2 regions of the Streptomyces sp. PH9007 genome follow, and region 2 is predicted to be linked to the other one. Evidence: riboswitches for the same ligand, from Rfam matches in the RefSeq annotation. Region 2 holds a riboswitch; the other holds the start of a gene.

Region 1 (7,154 bases), 1.1 Mb from region 2:
AGGCCGTCCGCGCACGCGCCATGGACGAGGCGAAGACCGCGCCCGCCGGTGATGCCGAACCAGGCCCGGGAGACGTTCCTCATCCGGCGGCGGAAGGCGATCGCCGCCCGCCCCGACCAGGTACAGCTCGGCATGGACCGCTACCGCGAACCCGGCCCCCGAACTGCCAGTGAAGGTCAGCCTCCACAAGCCGCTCCGAGCCCCCTGCACTCAGCCGCTGTCCACGCACACGCCGCCCCGGCCCAATCGCAACTGCACCGAATGCGGAAAGCCGATCGGCTTCGCCCTTTTCGCGACGTCCACCTCAGCTGTGACCCCGAGGTCGCCGCGCACTGGGAGGAGAGGGGGTCTCCGAGGACATCGTCTGACCCGCTCGGCGTGGTTGGCCTCTGCCGTCCATCATCTGCACCACCAGCTCATCCACCAGGCCTTCGCCGTACGGACCCCGCTGCCTGCGCTGGCCTGCGGTCACAGGGTCCTCTCCGAGGTCTGTGTGCCCTGGCAGGTGGCCCCCAGGAGGGTGCCGTCCATGTTGCCCAGATGGGGGGCCAATGAACTAGCCCATCACTCCGTCCGCATGCGCTGACCTGCGGTGATTCTGGGACCCTAAATTAGGGTCCTCCAGAATTCGGTGCAAGGGTAGGACTACGTGTTGGGCTGCAATTCGTGGGTAATCCAGGGGCGCTCGCCAGAACAGCCCCCCGTGCTACTGTAATTGGGCACTACCTGACTGCATGAGATCCAGCTGGGTTCATGTAGGAGGGGGGTGATGCGGATGCCTACTCACGCCGGTGACGGTCCTCCAGACGAGGGCGGTGCGCCGGGGTGGTGGACCTGGTTCCTTCGGGCTCAGCAGATGCTGTTGGCCCTGGCCCTGGCCGTGGAGATGACGGACACCGTGATCTCCTGGTTCGGGTAGAAGCGCAGGTGGGCCTGACCCCTGGCAGGGTCAGGCCCACTAGGTCCGGCACCCGTTGACCCCATGGTTTGGCTCTGCAGGGCTAGCCATGGGGTCCATCCATGTCACGGACCTTGCTTGCTGGAGCACTGCTCGCAAGCGTTCTGCACCAACATACTGTACACCAAATTCGCACCACAATGCAGCCCTGATGTCACACCTCTTCTAATTTTCGATGCCACACTTCGGCGCGGCCATCTGCGGCTGCAATTTATCAAATCAGAACCATAGTTCTTTGTTGGGCATGGAAATTCGACCACCTTTTTTCGAGGTTCCGTCATCCAGATGCTTGGGCTAAGTTTCGAAAGTGCATCGGGATTGGTAAGCTTTCAGGATAACCTTGCTTTGATAATTAATTTTCCCAATTGATGAAATCTTGGAAGATTCATTTGCGTTGCAAAAGATCTGGTTTTGCGTTGCACTTTGATACAGATGGATACACAGGAACACGCGTCGGGACAGTGTCCGGACACTGCTCCCAGACTGTCTGGACAGAGTCGTGGACGCATACTCGGTACTACGCGCAAGGGTTCCTGCGAGTAGCCCGGACCGCCTCTCCGCTCTCTGCCCGGACAGCCAGACAGTCTGTCCGGGCAGACCGTCTAGAACCTAGACGCAGTCTGCCTCATCAGTGCGGACAGGAAAGAGCTGGCCCAATTATTGCTATTTTTGACCCTTCTTCTAATTTCCCTATCCCGGGAATTATAATTAATTAGTAGCGTTCAGTGGCACATTTCCAAGAGGAGACGATCCTCTCTCGGTAAGTTCATTTTTCTTCTGCTGTTCAGCTGTGTAGCCAGAACATTTTTCTTTGCTGTGCAGGCAAGGAAGCTACTCGCTGTTGACCATCGTTTGGTGCTTGACTGCCGCAACATCACATTGCTCAACAGCTCACTGTTGCACCCGGTCCGGGTGCAGCTCATACCCGAGGCCCCTCGGCCGACCGGTCATCAACAGTTGCTCCGGTACCCGGCACACGTGAACTTGGCGTTCGCCAACGGGCGGCCCCGGTCGCACTCCTACGGTGGACCGCATGACCACGCATCAGCAGCTGTTCGTGCGCGCGGATCACGAGTCGGACCGGCACCTGTACGTCGACTGCCCCGAGCAGGGCCCGCTGGGCTGGTGCGCCGAGCACGATGGTGACGAGGTCAACGAGGAGACCGGCGAGTACTGGTGCGACCCGCTCGACGAGAAGCTGGTCGGCGACGTCCCGGCCCGCGACGGGTGGATCGTCACTGGCGAGTGGTGCGAGCCGTTTGACGGCGAGCCGTACCACGACGCGCCCTACGTCGCCCCGGCGGTGCGCGTCGAGCTGACCGCCCTCACGGATGCCCAGTAGCCGCCGGCCCCGGGCGGGGATCGGTGACTGTGTCCTGTCCGGGCCCGGCTCGTGCTGCTCCTGGTCGACGAGTCCGTCCAACACGGCTTGTGAATGCGTGAATGCAAGAGCTTCGACCGACCTGTCGCAGCACGTCTCGGTACGGACTGGCGGGCGGATTCGGTGACGCAGAGCGCCGTCCTGTCGAGATGCATGGGTGTGCTTGATCGCTGATCTGATCGGCGCTCACGGCCAGTGGAGCAGCCTGCCGGCGTTCCCCTCGGGCGCGGGCGGGCTGGTCTCGACGGTCCACGACTGGAGCGCGATCGCCCGGATGCTGCTGAACGGGGGCGCGGCACCGGACGGCGGGTCCCGGGTGCTGTCGCGGGAGGCGGTACGGCTGCTGATCACCGATCATCTGACGGCGCCGCAGCGCGCCGCGGCCCGGCTGTTTCTGGAGAGGCAGGGCTGGGGCTTCGGCGGCTCGGTCGATGTCGCGCAGACCGTTCCCGGGACGGTGCCGGGCCGCTACGGCTGGGTGGGGGGCACCGGCACGTCGGGGCACATCATCCCGGCGACGGGGACCGTGGCGCTGCTGCTGACCCAGCGGGCGATGACCGATCCCAGCCCGCCGCGGCTGACGCGGGAGTTCTGGCAGTACGCGGCGGCCGGCGCGCCGCGCGATGACACGTCCGGCATACGAACGGGGTGTCCGGTGACGGGGTGGACCGCTTAGGGTGGCGGACGCAGCTGGTTCGCCCTGCCCGCCAGGCAGACGCGTCGTAAGAGGGAACCCGGTGGGAATCCGGGACTGCCCCGCAGCGGTGAGCGGGAACGACCGCCGTCATACGCACTGGAGCCGATGCCCGGCTCTGGGAAGCGACGGCCACTAGGAAGCCTCGTCATCCGGCGAGCAACGCCCGCGAGTCCGAAGACCTGCCGCTGTCCGCGCGCATCCGTGCGCGGTTCCCGGTGACCCTCGAGGGTGGGTCGGCGTCACGCGTCGGGCGACCGGCGGGCTCCGTCCCGCGCACGCCCGGGCGATCGCCCCTTCGCGCCCCCGCAGTGGTCCACCGGACACCGGAGTGACACTCGCGAAGGAGAGTTCCGTGACCGCACAGTCCGCAGCCGCGGCAGCACGGGCCACCGTGTACGGCGTACCCCGGCAGGGGCCCGACCGGGAGCTGAAGAGGGCCATCGAGGGGTACTGGAAGGGCCGCACCGACGCCGCCGCCCTGCACGGTACCGCCGCCGCACTGCGCCGCGACAACTGGCGCAGGCTGGCCGACGCCGGCGTCCACGAGGTGCCCACCGGCGACTTCTCGTACTACGACCACGTCCTGGACACCGCCGTCATGGTCGGCGCCGTCCCCGCGCGGCACCGGGCCGCCGTCGCCGCAGACCCGCTGGACGGCTACTTCGCCATGGCGCGCGGCACCCAGGACGTGGCGCCGCTGGAGATGACGAAGTGGTTCGACACCAACTACCACTATCTCGTCCCGGAGCTGGGTCCTGACACCGTTTTCAGCGCCGACTCCGCCACTCAGGTCGCGCAGCTGAAGGAGGCGCTGGCGCTTGGGCACACCGCGCGCCCGGTGCTGGTGGGCCCCCTCACCTTCCTGCTGCTGGCCAAGCCGGCGCCGGGGGTGGCGGACGACTTCGAGCCGCTGACGCTGCTGGACCGGCTGCTGCCGGTGTACGCGGAGGTGCTGGCCGATCTGCGGGCGGCGGGCGCCCGCTGGGTGCAGCTGGACGAGCCGGCGCTGGTCGCGGACCGGACGCCGGCCGAACTGAACGCCACCGCCCGCGCGTACCGTCAGCTGGGCGCGCTGACCGACCGGCCGCAGCTGCTGGTCGCCTCGTACTTCGACCGGCTGGGCGAGGCGCTGCCGGTGCTGGCGAAGTCCCCGGTCGAGGGGCTCGCGCTGGACTTCACCGGCCCCGCCGCGGCGAACCTGCCGGAGCTGGCCGCCGCCGGCGGGCTGCCGGGCAAGCGCCTGGTGGCGGGCGTGGTGGACGGCCGCAATGTGTGGATCAACGATCTGGGTGCGTCGCTGAGCACCCTGGGCACGCTGCTCGGTCTCGCGGACCGGGTGGACGTGGCGGCCTCCTGCTCCCTGCTGCACGTGCCGCTGGACGCCGCGGCGGAGCGGGACATCGATCCGCAGCTGGCCCGCTGGCTGTCGTTCGCCGTGCAGAAGACCGAGGAGATCGTCACCCTGGCGCGCGGCCTGTCCGAGGGCACCGGGGCGATCACCGCCCGGCTGGCCGCCAACCGGGCCGATCTGGCCTCCCGGGCCAACTCGCCGCTGGCCCACGACCCGGCGGTGCGGGCCCGTACCGCCGCCGTGACGGACGCCGACGCGCGCCGCTCCGCCGCCTACCCGGAGCGGGCGGCGGCGCAGCACGACCGGCTGGGGCTGCCGCTGCTGCCGGTGACCACCATCGGGTCCTTCCCGCAGACCGGTGAACTGCGCACGGCGCGCGCCGATCTGCGGGCCGGGCGCATCGACGAGACCGCGTACGAGGGCCGGATCGCGACCGAGATCCACGAGGTGATCGGTTTCCAGGAGCGCGCCGGGCTCGATGTGCTGGTGCACGGCGAGCCCGAACGCAACGACATGGTGCAGTACTTCGCCGAGCAGCTGACCGGCGCGCTGACCACCCGGCACGGCTGGGTGCAGTCCTACGGCACCCGGTACGTGCGGCCGCCGATCCTGGCCGGGGACCTCTCGCGCCCGGAGCCGATGACGGTGCGCTGGACGCGGTACGCGCAGTCGCTGACCGAGCGGCCGGTGAAGGGCATGCTGACCGGTCCGGTGACGATGCTGGCCTGGTCCTTCGTGCGGGACGACCAGCCGCAGGCGGAGACCGCCCGGCAGATGGCGCTGGCGCTGCGGGACGAGGTGCAGGACCTGGAGGCGGCCGGCAGTTCGGTGATCCAGGTGGACGAGCCGGCGCTGCGCGAGACGCTGCCGCTGCGGGCGGCCGAGCGCGAGGAGTACCTGGCGTGGGCGACCGAGGCGTTCCGGCTGACGACGGCCGGGGTGCGTCCCGACACGCAGATCCACACCCACATGTGCTACGCCGAGTTCGGCGACATCCTGCGGGCGATCGACGAGCTGGACGCCGATGTGATCAGCCTGGAGGCGGCCCGTTCCCACATGCGGGTGGCCGATGAGCTGGGCGCGGCCGGCTATCCGCGGGAGGTGGGCCCCGGCGTGTACGACATCCACTCGCCGCGGGTGCCCGACGTGGCGGAGGCGGCGGCGCTGCTGCGCAAGGGGCTGTCGGCGATTCCGGCCGAGCGGCTGTGGGTCAATCCGGACTGCGGACTGAAGACGCGGGGTTGGACGGAGGTGCGGGCGGCGCTGGAGAACCTGGTGGCGGCGGCCCGTGAGGTGCGTGAAGGGCTGCCGGTGACCGGGGCCTGACGGTGCGGCCGGCGGGCGGGGAAGGAGCGTGGGCTCCTTCCCCGCCCGCCGTGCGTTCGCGCGGCGGTAGCCCGTGGGACACGAGGTCTTGACCCAACTGTCGTGCTGGACGCGCGTAGTGTGCGCCGTGTGGTGGCAGGATCACGACAACGTCCGTCAGGCCGGCGGACGGTCCGTCCTCCGAGAGGTCCCCCACATGCCTCAGAGCGCACCCCCCGCACCCGTCCCCGATACCGTCTCCGGCCCCGCGCGCGGGCGTGGGCGCGGCAGGCGGATCCTGCTGCCGGCCGCGATCGCGGCGCTGACGGCGGTGTTCGTCGCGCCGCTGCCGCAGGCCACCGCGGCCGACGACGTCTACTACCGTGACGCGCTGGGCAAGAGCGGCGAGCCGCTCAAGCAGGCGCTGCACGAGATCATCAGCGCGGACACCACCAAGCTGACGTACTCCCAGGTGTGGGAGGCCCTCAAGGTAACGGACGCCGATCCGAACCGGCCCGGCAACGTGGTGCTGATATACAGCGGCATCTCCCGCAGCGCCGCCAACAACGGCGGCAATACCGGGCAGTGGAACCGCGAACACGTGTGGCCGCAGTCGCACGGCAACTTCGGCACCGCGGCCGGCCCCGGCACCGACCTGCACCATCTGCGGCCCGAGGACGTCCAGGTCAACAGCGTGCGCGGCAACAAGGACTTCGACAACGGCGGCAGCGCCGTCTCGGGCGCGCCCGGCAACTACACGGACGCCGACTCCTGGGAGCCCCGGGACGCGGTCAAGGGCGATGTCGCCCGGATGGTGTTCTACATGGCGGTGCGGTACGAGGGCGGTGACGGGTTCGCCGATCTGGAGGTCAACAACACGGCGGGGAACGGCAGCGTGCCCTACCTCGGCCGGCTGTCGGTGCTCAAGGAGTGGCACGAGCAGGACCCGCCGGACGCGGAGGAGCGGCGCCGCAACGAGGTGATCTTCGAGGACTACCAGAACAACCGCAACCCGTTCATCGACCACCCGGAGTGGGTGGAGGCCATCTGGTAGCCGGGCCGGGACCGGTGTCCCGCCGGCCGCCCGGTCAGGAACCGTGGGCGTGCTCCAGGCGCTTGCCCTCGATGTCGGGGTCGGGCAGCCGGCGGAACCAGCGCGGGTGGGACCAGATGCGGCCCCCGACGATGGCCATCACCGCGGGCACCAGCGTGAGGCGTACCACGAAGGCGTCCAGCAGCACGCCGATGGCGAAGCTGAAGCCGATGGCCTTGATGGTGGCGTCACTGGTGAACATGAACGCGACAAAAATCGAGAACATGATGAGCGCGGCGGCGGTCACCACCCGTGCGGAGTGGGACATGCCGCGCACCACCGCGCCGCGCGCCTCGCCGGTGCGGGTGTAGTCCTCCTTGATGCGGGAGACGACGAAGACCTCGTAGTCACTGGAGAGCCCGAAGATGA
Region 2 (7,154 bases):
TCCTGGAGCTCCATGAACGAGAACGGGTTCTCCGAGCCGAACACCGGCTTGATCCCCAGCCGCAGCAGCCGCTGGTCGGCGACGCACTCCAGGTACTGGCGCATCGACTCGGTGTTCATGCCCGGCAGGCCGTCGCCGCAAAGGTCACGCGCGAACTGGAGTTCCGCCTCGACGGCCTCCTTCAGCATGTCGGTGACCTGGCGCTCCAGCTCCTCGTCGAAGAGCTCGGGCTCCTCCCGGCGCACCGTGTCGACGACCTCGAACGCGAAGTTCATGTGCATGGTCTCGTCGCGGAACACCCAGTTGGTGCCCGTCGCCAGGCCGTGCAGCAGACCGCGCGAGCGGAACCAGTACACGTAGGCGAACGCCCCGTAGAAGAACAGCCCCTCGATGCAGGCCGCGAAGCAGATCAGGTTCAGCAGGAAGCGCCGCCGGTCGGCCTGGGTCTCCAGCCGGTCGATGTTCTCCACCGAGTCCATCCAGCGGAAGCAGAACTGCGCCTTCTCCCGGATGGACGGGATGTTCTCGACCGCCGCGAAGGCTTCGGCCCGGTCGTCCGGGTCGGGCAGGTACGTGTCCAGCAGCGTCAGATAGAACTGGACATGCACCGCCTCCTCGAACAGCTGCCGTGACAGGTACAGCCGCGCCTCGGGGGAGTTGATGTGCTTGTAGAGCGTGAGCACCAGGTTGTTGGCCACGATCGAGTCGCCCGTGGCGAAGAACGCCACCAGCCGGCCGATCATGTGCTGCTCGCCCGGCGACAGCTTCGCCAGGTCCGCGACGTCCGAGTGGAGGTCGACCTCTTCCACGGTCCAGGTGTTCTTGATGGCGTCCCGGTACCGCTCGTAGAAGTCCGGGTAGCGCATGGGCCGCAGGGTCAGTTCGAAGCCCGGGTCGAGCAGGTTCTTCGTCTTCTGTGCCTCGGTGGTCATTACTGGCATGCCTCGCAGGACTCGGGGTTCTCCAGGGAGCAGGCGACGGCGTCGGCTTCGGTGACGGCGGCCGGCTGCTGCTGCACGGGGATGGTGGGGGCGGGCGCGGTGGCCGCGGCGGAGCCGCCGCGCGCCGACGCCGCGATCCGGGTGGCCGGGCGGGACCGCAGGTAGTACGTGGTCTTCAGGCCGCTCTTCCACGCGTACGCGTACATCGAGCTGAGCTTGCCGATGGTCGGCGAGGCCATGAACAGGTTCAGGGACTGCGCCTGGTCGATGAAGGGGGTACGGGCGGCCGCCATGTCGATCAGCGCCCGCTGCGGCAGCTCCCACGCCGTGCGGTACAGGTCGCGCACCTCGGCCGGCAGCGACTCGATGCCGTCGATGGAGCCGTTCGCCTCGCGCAGCGCGCCCCGGGTCGCCTCGTTCCACAGGCCCAGCCGCTTCAGGTCCTCGACCAGGTAGGTGTTGACCTGGAGGAACTCGCCGCTGAGCGTCTCGCGCTTGAACAGGTTCGACACCTGCGGCTCGATGCACTCGTACACGCCGGCGATCGAGGCGATGGTGGCGGTCGGCGCGATGGCCAGCAGCAGCGAGTTGCGCATGCCGGTACCAGCGATGCGGGTACGCAGCGCCTCCCACCGCTCCGGCCAGGTCACCTGGGCGTCGGCGTAGTGGTCGGGGTGCAGGACGCCGCGCGCGGTCCGGGTCTTCTCCCAGTTCTCGAACGGGCCGTGCCGCTCCGCCAGATCGGCGGAGGTCTCGTACGCGGCCAGCATGATCCGCTCGGAGATCCGGGTGGACAGCGCCTTCGCCTCGGGGGAGTCGAAGGGCAGCCGCAGCCGGAAGAAGACGTCCTGGAGGCCCATCAGGCCCAGGCCGACCGGCCGCCAGCGGCTGTTGGAGGCGGCGGCCTCCTTCGTCGGGTAGAAGTTGATGTCCACCACGCGGTCCAGGAAGGTCACGGCCGTGCGCACGGTGGCGTCGATCCGCTCCCAGTCCATGTCACCGTCGGCGCCCAGGTGCGCGGCCAGGTTGATGGAGCCGAGGTTGCACACGGCGGTCTCGCCGTCGTCCGTGACCTCGATGATCTCGGTGCACAGGTTCGAGGAGTGCACGATCGAGCCGGCCTCGGCCGTCTGGTTGGCGGTACGGTTCGCGGCGTCCTTGAACGTCATCCAGCCGTTGCCGGTCTGCGCCAGGGTCCGCATCATCCGCGCGTACAGCTGCCGGGCGGGCACCCGCTTGGCGGCGCGGCCCTCGGCCTCCGCCTTGCGGTAGGCGGCGTCGAACGCGTCGCCCCACAGGTCCACCAGCTCGGGCACCTCGGACGGCGAGAACAGCGACCACTCGGCGTCCGCCTCCACCCGGCGCATGAACTCGTCGGGGATCCAGTGCGCCAGGTTCAGGTTGTGGGTGCGGCGGGCCTCTTCACCGGTGTTGTCCCGCAGCTCCAGGAACTCCTCCAGGTCGGCGTGCCAGCTCTCCAGGTACACGCAGGCCGCGCCCTTGCGCCGGCCGCCCTGGTTGACGGCGGCGACCGAGGAGTCCAGGGTGCGCAGGAACGGCACGATGCCGTTCGACTTGCCGTTGGTGCCGCGGATCAGCGAGCCCCTGGCCCGGATGCGGGAGTAGGACAGGCCGATGCCGCCGGCGTGCTTGGAGAGCCGCGCGACCTGGTGGTAGCGCTCGTAGATGGAGTCCAGCTCGTCCAGCGGCGAGTCCAGCAGGTAGCAGGAGGACATCTGCGGGTGCCGGGTGCCGGAGTTGAACAGGGTGGGGGAGGACGGCAGGTAGGCGAGCGAGCTGGTCAGCCCGTACAGCCGTGCCACCTCCTCCAGGGCGCGCTCGGAGCGGTCCTCGGCGAGGCCGCAGGCCACCCGGAGCAGGAAGTGCTGCGGGGTCTCGATCACCTTGCGGGTGTGCGGGTGGCGCAGCAGGTAGCGGGACTCGACGGTGCGCAGCCCGAAGTAGCCGAACCGGTCATCCGCGCCGTCCGCGATCGCCTGCTCCACCAGGGCGTTCAGCCGTTCCGCGTGGAGTTCGACGAACTCGGCGGTGGTGTCGGCGATCAGGCCCTCGCGCTGCCCGGTGGCGATCGAGTCGGAGAAGGTGACCGCGCCCTGCCCGGCGGCTTCCTCGCGCACGGCGAGGGTGAGCAATCGGGCGGCGAGCCGCGAGTACTCGGGCTCCTCGCCGATGAGGCCGGCGGCGGCCTCGATGGCGAGCGAGCGGAGTTCGGCCGCGTCGGAGTCGGCCGCCCGGCCGCGGATCACGGCCGCCGTGACCCGCGAGGGGTCGGTGGCGGGCAGATCGGCGGTGAGGTCGCTCACGGTGCGCAGCAGTTCGGCTGAGGCCGGCTCCGCTGGGGCGACGGGTGCGATGGTCACGCGATGCTCTCCCTCATATCGCAGGGACACCTACAGGGGCTACGCACGACGGGCGCATGCGGGCATACGTGTAGCAAGGCAAAGGCTCACGTGACGTATACCGCGCAGCGTCCGCCGGCCCAGCCCACGAGGCCCGGACGTTCTCGATACTGACGGCAGGTGTTCGGACTCGTGACGGACCATCTGGAATCAGCCCATCACATACCGTTGCGGGACAGTTCCGGAATCACGCCGGATTCCCCTGCGACGACAGCGAGCACGAGCATACATCTTGTGCCGAGGGAAGCGAGCACCCCCATATGTAGTGTTCGTCGTCATACTTACGGTCACAGCTCACATGCGAACACGTGAAGTGTGACCCCCGGGAACGGGTCCCAGTCGCGCTCCGGGGCCCGAACGAAGCCGAGCCGCCCGTAGAGTCTGTGCGCTGTGTGCATCTGCGACGAACTGGAGATGACGACACGCCGTTTCCCGGCTCGGCGCGCCCGGCTCAGACACTCCCGCACCAGGGCCTCGCCGACCCCCCGGCCGCGCGCCTCGCCCCGTACGACCAGCATCCGGAACTCGGCCTCCTCGGGGGCGGCGGCGACGTCCACGTACGGCCCGCCGTCCAGGACGAGGGTGACGGAGCCCAGCAGCGTGCCGTCGGCGTCCGCCGCCACCAGGATCCGGGTGTGCGCCGCCCGGTGTGTGGTGTCGCGCAGCACTTTGAGGTAGGGGTCGTCGGCTCCGTAGGTGAGCAGGCCCTCGCCGAGGTAGGTGGTGGCGGTCAGCTCGCCGATCTCGGTCAGTTCAGCGGGCTCGGCGGCTCTGATCAGGGTGTCCATGGCGTCAGTATGTGACGCCTGTTCGACGCCCCGCACGGCGATATCGGCCGGGGCCCGCGGGCGGGCGGGGTGCGGGTCAGCAGCAGCCGGCGCCCGCGCCCGGCTCGGATGCCCTGGCGTCCATCCGCATCCGTTCGAACTCGCGCCGGCTCAGCACCTGTACCGTCGGGTCCTGGGCCCGGGCGCGGGCCGTATAGCGGTCGTACGCGCTCTCGCCGGTGACCTCGCGCACGTACCAGCGCAGCCAGCCGCCGACCCGGCGCGCGGTACGGGCCACCGTGGTGGTCCGTACCGCGCCGGTCGTGCCGTCCGTGGCGGTCATTCCCTGGCCCCTTCGGGGGTGCGCTCGCCGCCCGCCTCGCCGTCCCCGGCGGCCGGGATGCCGCCCTCGGGCCCGAGTCCGGCGGCCACCAGTTCGGCCTTCTCCTCCTTGGTGGCGATCAGCCCGGCGGGGGCGATCAGCCGGGACTCCACGAACGGGGCCTCCTGGAGGGAGACCGAGCCCGGGTCGCGCAGCGCCTTGACGATCATGCGGGCGGCGTCGGCGAAGACGACCAGGACGAGGACCGCCAGCAGCCCGGTGATGGCGGCGGTGATGGTGGCGTTGGTCACGATGGTCTGCATGTCGGACATGTCCTTGGCGCCCGGCAGCAGTTCTCCGTTCGCGATCCCGTCCTGGTACTGCGAGCGGCGGGCGAGGAAGCCCACCGCCGGGTCGCCGGAGAACACCTTCTGCCAGCTCGCGGTCAGCGTCACGATCGAGATCCACACCAGCGGCACCCCGGTCACCCACGCGTAGCGGGAGCGGCCGCCCTTGACGAGCAATACCGTGCAGATGGCCAGGGCGATGGCGGCCAGCAGCTGGTTGGCGATGCCGAAGACCGGGAAGAGCGTGTTGATGCCGCCCAGTGGATCGTGCACGCCGATCCACAGCAGCCCGCCCCACAGGCCGACCACCAGCGCGCCGGTGATCCAGATCCCGGGCCACCAGTGGGTGGAACGGAATTTCGCCAGCCGCGGGTGCACGCCGCCGATGGCGTCCTGAAGAATGAAGCGGCCCACGCGGGTTCCGGCGTCGATCGCGGTGAGGATGAACAGCGCCTCGAACATGATCGCGAAGTGATACCAGAAGGACATCATCGCTTCGCCGCCGAGGATGTCGGCGAGAATCGCGGCGAGGCCGAGCGCCAGCGTCGGTGCCCCTCCGGTCCGGGAGAGCAGTGAGCCCTCCTCCACCGATTCGGCCGCCGCCGTCAATTGGTCCGGGGTGACGGTGAATCCCCACGATGTGATGATCTCGGACGCCGACTGGACGGTGTCCCCGATGACCGCGGGCGGCGCGTTCATCGCGAAATAGATACCCGGATCCAGCACGCAGGCCGCGGTGATCGCCATGACCGCGACGGAGGATTCCATCAGCATCGCGCCGTAGCCGATGCTGCGTACCTGGGTCTCCTTCTGAATCATCTTCGGAGTGGTTCCCGAGGAGATCAGCGCGTGGAAACCGGAGAGGGCACCGCAGGCGATGGTGATGAAGACGAAGGGGAACAGCGAGCCCGCGAACACCGGGCCCTCACCGTTGGAGGCGAAGTCCGTGATCGCGTCCATCTTCAGGCCGGGCAGCGTGATGATGATCGCCGCAGCCAGCAGCCCGATGGTGCCGATCTTCATAAAGGTCGACAGATAGTCCCGCGGCACCAGCAGCAGCCACACCGGGACGACGGAGGCGGCGAATCCGTACACCGCCAGCCAGATCACCAGGGTGCCCGGCTCCAGGGTGAAGGTCTCGCCCAGCGAGGAATTCGCCACCCAGCGGCCGGCCACGATGACGAACATCAGCAGCGAGACGCCGATGACGGTGACCTCGGCGACCTTTCCGGGCCGCAGATGGCGCAGGTAGAAACCCATGAACAGCGCGATCGGAATGGTCATCCCGACCGAGAAGGTGCCCCAGGCGGACTCGGCGAGCGCGTTCAGCACCACCAGGGCCAGTACCGCGAGCAGAATGATCATGATCGTGAAGATCGCGATCACCGCCGCGACGCCGCCCACCGGGCCGATCTCCTCGCGCGCGATCTGGCCCAGCGACTTGCCGTCGCGCCGGGTGGAGGCGAACAGCACCACCATGTCCTGCACCGCGCCGGCGAAGATCACCCCGACCACGATCCAGATGGTGCCCGGCAGATAGCCCATCTGGGCGGCCAGCACCGGGCCCACCAGCGGGCCGGCGCCCGAGATGCCCGCGAAGTGATGGCCCAGCAGCACCCGGCGGTCGGTGGGGTGGTAGTCGAGCCCGTCGTTGTGCCGCTCCGCCGGAGTGGCCCGCCGCTTGTCGACACCCAGCGCCCGGTGCGCGATGAAACGCGAGTAGAACCGGTAGCCGATGGCGTACGAGCCGAGCGCCGCCGCCACCATCCAGGCCGCCGACACCTCCTCGCCGCGCGAGAGCGCCAGCATGGCCCAGCCGCAGGCGGCCACCACGGACACCAGGGTCCAGATGACGACCGTACGGGGTCGTGCCTGCCGTAGTTGTCGCACCACCGTCGTGCCTCCCTGCGCCGCCGTGCCGGCCGTCATCGCCCGACAGAGGGCGAATCTAGGGCAGCGGCGGCCGGATGACCATGGGGCGGTACGGGATTGCGGAGCGTCTTCACCGACTCATCGCGTCGTGATCATGAACTCATGACGCGGACGGCGCCGGGGGAGGAGTGGGGGAGGTCGGGGCGGGCCGCTCCAGATTGGCCACGAACTTGTAGCGGTCGCCCCGGTAGACCGAGCGCACCCACTCCACCGGCTCGCCGTCCGTGGCGAAGGAGTGCCGCGACAGCATCAGCATCGGCAGCCCCACATCGGTGCCCAGCAGCCCCGCCTCGCGCGGATTGGCCAGCGAGGTCTCGATGGTCTCCTCGGCGCGCGCCAGGTGCACCCCGTACACCTCGGCCAGCGCCGTGTACAGCGAGGTGAAGCGCACCAGGGAGCGGCGCAGCGCGGGGAACCGCTCCTGG

Evidence for each region. A riboswitch is a leader RNA that binds a small molecule or an ion and turns the genes downstream of it on or off. The one in region 2 is predicted to bind cobalamin.
Region 1: linked by a shared signal. The riboswitch ahead of metE (5-methyltetrahydropteroyltriglutamate--homocysteine S-methyltransferase) and the one ahead of ACTFAP_RS20760 (ribonucleoside-diphosphate reductase subunit alpha) in region 2 are both predicted to bind cobalamin.

Annotation. Positions count from the first base shown of each region.
Region 1 covers NZ_CM187440.1:5,584,965-5,592,118, reverse strand. The annotation lists gene ACTFAP_RS25620 (hypothetical protein) at 1-173, shown strand, start outside; gene ACTFAP_RS25615 (hypothetical protein) at 776-919, shown strand; gene ACTFAP_RS25610 (hypothetical protein) at 1,992-2,300, shown strand; partial or broken gene ACTFAP_RS25605 (serine hydrolase) at 2,530-3,015, shown strand; cobalamin riboswitch at 3,013-3,237, shown strand; gene metE (5-methyltetrahydropteroyltriglutamate--homocysteine S-methyltransferase) at 3,389-5,713, shown strand; gene ACTFAP_RS25595 (endonuclease) at 5,910-6,746, shown strand; gene ACTFAP_RS25590 (MMPL family transporter) at 6,781-7,154, opposite strand, start outside.
Region 2 covers NZ_CM187440.1:4,477,596-4,484,749, forward strand. The annotation lists gene ACTFAP_RS20755 (ribonucleotide-diphosphate reductase subunit beta) at 1-932, opposite strand, end outside; gene ACTFAP_RS20760 (ribonucleoside-diphosphate reductase subunit alpha) at 932-3,322, opposite strand; cobalamin riboswitch at 3,460-3,618, opposite strand; gene ACTFAP_RS20765 (GNAT family N-acetyltransferase) at 3,649-4,149, opposite strand; gene ACTFAP_RS20770 (YbdD/YjiX family protein) at 4,226-4,471, opposite strand; gene ACTFAP_RS20775 (carbon starvation CstA family protein) at 4,468-6,726, opposite strand; gene ACTFAP_RS20780 (GntR family transcriptional regulator) at 6,830-7,154, opposite strand, start outside.